Regions from separate parts of the Pseudaeromonas pectinilytica genome, predicted to be linked through region 2. Evidence: predicted binding sites of a transcription regulator. Region 2 holds the regulator's gene; the other holds the start of a gene.
What was found. Region 2 encodes sigma-54, which starts transcription at its own class of promoters, with help from an activator protein. Its sites were predicted from a motif close to TGGCACNGTTTTNGCTT; they were not measured.
Positions count from the first base shown of each region.

Region 1: ACYVG7_RS18215 (ammonium transporter) is a predicted target of sigma-54. The motif match lies at 1,718-1,734, and genes of this name have one in related genera.

Region 1 covers NZ_BAAGVN010000353.1:28,907-32,324, forward strand. The annotation lists gene manA (mannose-6-phosphate isomerase, class I) at 1-259, shown strand, start outside; gene ACYVG7_RS18215 (ammonium transporter) at 361-1,578, opposite strand; gene ACYVG7_RS18220 (LTA synthase family protein) at 1,918-3,418, opposite strand, start outside.
Region 2 covers NZ_BAAGVN010000030.1:18,960-22,377, reverse strand. The annotation lists gene lptA (lipopolysaccharide transport periplasmic protein LptA) at 1-234, shown strand, start outside; gene lptB (LPS export ABC transporter ATP-binding protein) at 236-961, shown strand; gene ACYVG7_RS03045 (RNA polymerase factor sigma-54) at 1,014-2,492, shown strand; gene hpf (ribosome hibernation promoting factor) at 2,514-2,801, shown strand; gene ptsN (PTS IIA-like nitrogen regulatory protein PtsN) at 2,804-3,250, shown strand; gene rapZ (RNase adapter RapZ) at 3,258-3,418, shown strand, end outside.

The sequences.
Region 1 (3,418 bases), on a different contig from region 2:
TATCGAGCAGATGATCCCGATACCGGTGGCGGATTTTCGTCTCAGCTTCCTGCGTCCGGATGGCCAACATCCTTTTTCGGTCGGTGGGCAAGGGGAAATCGAGCTGCTGTACGGATTGCGCGGCCAGATGACACTCACCGCTGCGGATGGTGAAACCTGGTCGTTGGGACCCGCTGATGCCTTGCTGCTGCCGGGTGGTGGTGCCAGTTACACTCTGAGTGGCAAGGGCAAGTTAGCCTGGGCCCGGGTGAATCAATAACGGGGTTCATCGACGCTTGACCCTGAATTGCGCTGGCGAATCACCATAAAAAACGGCTCCGAATAGGAGCCGTTTGTGTGTCGCTTGCCCGCTGCGGGTGCTTACAACTGTACCTCGTGGGCGGTGGCGCTGATCTTGTGGATCGCCAAGTCCGCCCCCTCGTGTTCTTCTTCCTGGCTCAACCGCAGGCCAACGACCTTGGCCATGATGCCGTAGATGATGAGTGCACCGATCACCGCAATGGCGACCCCCATCAGGGTGCCGATCAGCTGGCTCATGAAGCTGACGCCGCCCATGCCACCCAGCGCTTCGCTGCCGAAGATACCGGCGGCGATACCACCCCAAGCACCGCACAGGCCGTGCAGCGGCCAGACCCCGAGTACGTCGTCGATCTTCGGTTTGCGTTGCAACCAGGTGAACACCAGGATGAAAATGGCGCTGGCAACGCCACCGACCACCAGGGCACCGACCGGATGCATCAGGTCGGAACCAGCGCAGACCGCAACCAGACCAGCCAGTGGGCCGTTATGGATGAAGCCAGGGTCATTACGGCCCAGCAGCAGTGCGACCAGGGTGCCACCGACCATGGCCATCAGCGAGTTGACTGCGACCAGGCCACTGATGGCGGACAACTTCTGTGCTGACATGACATTGAAACCAAACCAGCCGACGATCAGGATCCAGGCGCCCAGCGCCAGCATGGGAATATTGGACGGAGCGAAGCCGACGGTCTGACCGTTACGCACCCGTCCACGCCGGGTACCGAGCAGGATCACCGCCACCAGACCAATCCAGCCGCCCACCGCGTGGACCACCACGGAACCGGCAAAGTCATGGAACGCCGCGCCGAACTGGCCCTGCAACCACTCCTGCACCCCGAACCGACCGTTCCAGGCAATCCCTTCAAACAGCGGATAGACCAGGCCGACAATCAGGAAGGAGCAGGTCAGCATGGGATAGAAGCGAGCTCGCTCGGCAATACCACCGCTGACAATCGCCGGGATTGCCGCCGCAAAGGTCAGCAGGAAGAAGAATTTGGTCAGATCAAAACCATGGTTGGCAACCAGGGTGTGGGCGCCGCTCATAAAGCTTTGACCGTAAGCCAGACAGTAACCGAAGAAGAAATAGGCCAGCGTGGACACGGCGAAATCCGTGATGATCTTGACCAGGGCATTGACCTGGTTCTTGCCGCGAACGGTACCGAGCTCCAGAAACGCAAAACCGGCATGCATGGCCAGCACCATGATGGCACCCAGCAAAATAAACAGGGTATCCGAGCTGGTAACCAGTGTTGCCACTGCATTGTTTACATCCACCACAACTGACCTCCATCGCTACAAAATGGCGCAACCGGCATCCTGGGTTCGCCTTGTTCCGGGTTGTATTGTTTTTGTTAAGCACATTTTTCGCGCAATCGAACCAACTGGGGGAGTTCTTCTGGTGCGCGGCGCAGTGCATATACACAAAGCGTACCAACTGGATTAATGGTCGGAGGCTTTATGGATAACCTTATGATGAAAAGGATAAATATCGTCGCGATGCCGACGATTGATCCCACGGCATCCGATAGCATCAAGCACTAAATTGGAGCGTCAAAACAGTGCAAAGCACCAACAGCAGGAGGGTGAGTCCTGCTGCTGGATGCCGCAGGACCGGAATTAATGAGAGAAGGTATCGGCGCGGAAGGTTGCTTCGAGGGCCTGCTGGTAGCTGGCCGGGTCGAATGTGGGCTCCTTGCCCAGCAAGGGGTGCAGCACGGGCTGTGGCAAGTCAGGGACAAACTGGCTATCCCCGAGCAGTGCCCGCGTGACTTGCCCGGCTTGGAATAGCTGGCGTACGTTCTGGTATTGCTGGTTCAGCGGACCGCTGCCTGCTCGGCTGAAGGCCATGAACGGGATCCGGAACGTCAGCTCCGTCTTGGCATGAGGCGGCAACACCCGGGTTCCGGCGTTCATCAGATAGGGCTGGTGATCGCCAAATGCCAGCAACAGATAGCGTTTGCCACTGGCATCCAGGCCATCGATCAAGGTTTGCAGCGAGGCCATGGCATCCACCACCCCGGTGTAATAGGTGTTCAGAGTCTGGCGGTCACTTTCACTCTCGCCAGGGCAAGCGCCCTCCAGCTCTTGCTGGCCGTAACGACTCTGATTGAACGGGCCATGTCCCTGCATGGTGACGGCATAGAGGAGTTGAGGGGCCGAGTCGGCTTGGCTCTGTTCCAGAATGCGCTGCACCAGAGCCCGGTCGCTGGTATAGAAGCCTTTCTGATCCAACGTATTGAACTCGCTGTCGAAATGGCCGTGCTGATAGCCCAATGCCGGAATGGCTTTATCCCGTCCCCAGAAGTTCTGTTTGTAGGGATGATAGAAGTGGGTGCTGTATCCCATGGCCCCTGCACTGCGAGCCAGACCCGCCGCCTGATCGGCCAGATAGTAGTAAGGCACTATGCCCTGTTTCAGCAGTCCAACCGGTAAACCGGTATTCATCTCGAACTCGGCCAGTACCGTCATGCCGCCCGTGGTCGGGGAGTGGATCTGCTGCTGCACCGCCTGCACCGTTGCCGGCAGCTTTAGCACCGGAGCCGGTTTGCAGATGCCGCCTTCCCAGCCCAGCCAGAGCGCCTCATATTGCATGACGATGACCAGATCCCAGGCCGGTTGCTCTGTGGCGTCGGTGCTGGGGCTGATCAAGGGTTGTTGCAATGGGGATGCGGCGGCCGGGTAACTATAAATGGAGCTGCCGGAGACCAGGCCGTTGATCAGATCGAACAGGTAGAGGGACGGGCCGCGGCGCACCATGTCCCTGTGGTAACTGGTTTCATTATTGAAATAGTTGATGTTCGGGCCGAGGACGGTATTGCTGGCCTGAATCGCAAACACACTGAAGCCGAAGAAGGTGATGAGGACGGCGACGAAACGCAGCAGCCAGTTGAACCAGCGCAGCCGCCAGAGCAGGATCAGCAGCGAAGCACCGATCCCGCCGACCCAAAGCCCGTGGTCGCCGATCAGGATCTGCAACAGACTGACCAGATTGTTCAGGTCATCCCCACCCAGCGAGGTGCCGTAGATACTGATCTTGGCGAAGTTGGCGAGCAGGCCAATGGCAAATAGCAGGGTGAAGATCAGACCCATATAAAGATGGCGACCGACCAGCACGCTG
Region 2 (3,418 bases):
CCGGTACAAGCCAGTGCCAATCGCCTTCACTATAAGCTCAAAGAGAAGCTGGTCGTGCTCAGCGACAAGGCTAAATTGCAGCAGCAAGACAATGAAGTGAGCGGCGATGTCATCCGCTATGACATCCAGAAACAGCAGATGGCCGCTGAAAGTACCGCCAAGGGCTCACGAGTCAAGACTGTTTTCTTGCCGGAACAGTTGCAAGAGCAGACCAGTCAGAAGGATGGTCAATAAGATGTCGTTGTTAAAAGCCAGCGCTCTGAAGAAGAGTTATAAAAGCCGCACCGTGGTCAGTGACGTCAGCCTGCAAGTTGAAACCGGCCAGGTCGTCGGTTTGCTCGGGCCAAATGGCGCCGGGAAAACCACCTCGTTCTACATGATCGTCGGTCTGGTTCCCCAAGATGGCGGTAGCGTAACGGTCGATGACATCGACATCACCTCTCTGCCGATGCACGAGCGCGCCAGAAATGGCATTGGTTACCTGCCGCAAGAGGCCTCGATCTTCCGTCGCCTCACGGTCGAACAAAATTTAATGGGCGTATTGGAAGTCCGTGGTGATCTCACCCGGGAGGAAAGAACGGACAAGATGGAGTCTCTTCTCGAGGAGTTTCACATCAGTCATATCCGCCATAGCCTTGGCATGAGCCTCTCCGGAGGTGAACGGCGGCGGGTGGAAATCGCCAGAGCTCTGGCCGCAGACCCCAGATTTATCCTGTTAGATGAACCATTTGCCGGTGTAGACCCCATCTCGGTCATCGACATCAAACGCATCATCGAACATTTACGCGATCGTGGGCTTGGGGTATTAATTACCGATCATAACGTACGAGAAACCTTGGATGTCTGCGAGAAAGCCTATATCGTCAGTCATGGCAAGCTTATTGCCGAGGGCGCTCCAAGCGAAATTCTCAACAACGAACAGGTGAAAAAAGTTTATCTGGGAGAAGGATTCACCCTATAGGTAACACTCTCTGCAGGACCCGGTTTGTCGATTTAAGGAAAGAGCGATACTAATGAAACCGACTTTACAGTTGCGCCTTGGTCAGTCATTGGCCATGACGCCACAGCTTCAGCAAGCGATCCGCTTGCTACAACTCTCCACACTGGAGCTCCAACAGGAGATCCAGCAGGCACTCGATGCCAATCCCCTGCTGGAGCAGGAGGAGAGTGATAATCTGGAGCCCATGTCGGAGCAAGAACGGGACGACGCGCAAGCAGCAGACGAGGCCAGGGACGAGCAGGATGGTAGCCAGCTCAACACCAGCGACGCACTCAATCAGGAAAACATGCCGGATGAGTTGCCGATGGATACCACCTGGGATGAGCTTTATACCGCAGGAACCCATCAGGCCAGTGGCTTACCCAGCGGCGACGATGAGCCTGTCTATCAGGGTGAGACCACAGAAACACTGCAAGATTACCTGCTTTGGCAGATGCAACTGACACCATTTAGCGAGTTGGATCAGGCGATTGCGCTTTCGATCATCGACGCAATTGATGATTCAGGCTATTTGACGGCCACCCTGGAGGACATCCTTGAAGCAGTGCAGTCTGACGAGCGTGAAGTCGAGCTGGATGAGGTTGAAGCCGTACTCAAGAGAGTTCAGCACTTTGACCCCGTTGGTGTCGCCTCTCGCTCCGTCCAGGAGTGTTTGCTGATCCAACTGGGGCAATATCCACAGACCACACCTTGGCTTCAAGAAGCGAAAACTATCCTGCAAGAGCACATGGACTTGCTGGCCAGTCGGGACTATCGCAATCTGGCCCGCAAGATGCAGCTCAAGGAAGGAGAACTCAAGGAGGCGCTGGATCTGATCCAGCATCTGGAACCGAGGCCTGGCAACAGTATTATCCAAAGCGACTCCCAATATGTGATTCCGGATGTCGCGGTCAGCAAGAAGCAGGGCAAGTGGGTGGTAGAATTAAACCCAGATGCCATGCCGAAAATTCGCATCAACGAAACCTATGCCTCCATGGCCCGCAGCGCTCGAAACAGCAGTGACAGTCAGTTTATCCGCTCACACTTGCAAGAGGCCAAATGGTTTATCAAGAGCCTGGAGAGCCGGAATGAAACCCTGCTGAAAGTAGCGAATTGTATCGTGTTGCAGCAGCAAGACTTTTTCGAATATGGTGAAGAGGCTATGAAGCCCATGGTTCTCAATGATGTCGCCGAAGCGGTAGAAATGCATGAGTCGACCATTTCGCGTGTGACCACACAAAAATTCATGCATACGCCTCGTGGAATCTTCGAACTTAAATACTTTTTCTCAAGTCACGTCAATACTGATAATGGAGGGGAGTGTTCTTCCACCGCAATCCGGGCTTTGATCAAGAAGCTGGTCGCGGCTGAAAATACAGCAAAACCCTTAAGCGATAGCAAGATCGCGGATTTGCTTACTGAACAAGGTATTATGGTAGCCAGACGGACCATCGCTAAGTATCGAGAGTCTTTGTCAATACCGCCATCCAGTCAGCGCAAACGCCTGTTGTAGGCCAAACAAAAGGAAGACGTTATGCAAATTAACCTGTCAGGTCATCACATCGAAATTACCGACCCGCTGCGTGACTTCGTAAATAGCAAATTTGCCAAGCTGGAGCGTCACTTCGAACAAATCAATAATGTTCAAGTCATTCTCACGGTTGAAAAACTCAACCAGATCGCCGAAGCCAAACTCAACGTCAATGGTGGCGAGATTTTTGCCAATTCCCAGCAGGCCGATATGTATGCGGCAATCGACACGCTGATTGATAAGCTGGATCGCCAGATCATCAAGCACAAAGAAAAATTGAATAGTAAGTAACTATGTTAATTCAGGACTTTCTTAGCAGGGACTGCACCAAAAGTGCAGTCCCTTGTTCCAGTAAAAAACGCGCCATTGAACTCATCAGTGAACTGGCCGCCCAGCGGTTAGGATTGGATGAGCAAGAGCTATTTGAACGCCTGTTGGCCCGTGAAAAGATGGGCAGTACCGGCATTGGCGGGGCCATCGCCATTCCTCATGGCCGGATCCCGGACGGTCATCCACTGACAGCGGTATTTCTAACACTGGATCAAGGCATTGCCTTCGATGCGATCGATAACCAGCCTGTCGACATCCTGTTTGCCCTGCTGGTACCCGAAAGTGAATGTAAAACCCATCTCAAGACGCTCTCTCTCATCGCCAGCAAGTTGAATGACAAGGCTTTTTGTCGTTTACTGCGCCAGGCCGAGAGTGACGAAGCGCTCTATCAACTGATGATTGCCCCCTGAGGCGCCCATGAAATTGATCGTGGTCAGTGGCCGCTCTGGCTCAGGAAAAACCATAGCCCTGCGTGTCCTGGAAGACCTAGGCTACTATTGTGTCGATAATCTTCCGGTTACCTTACTGCCCCAATTGGTGCTGGAAGCACGGGATCGTTATGACCAACTCGCCGTCAG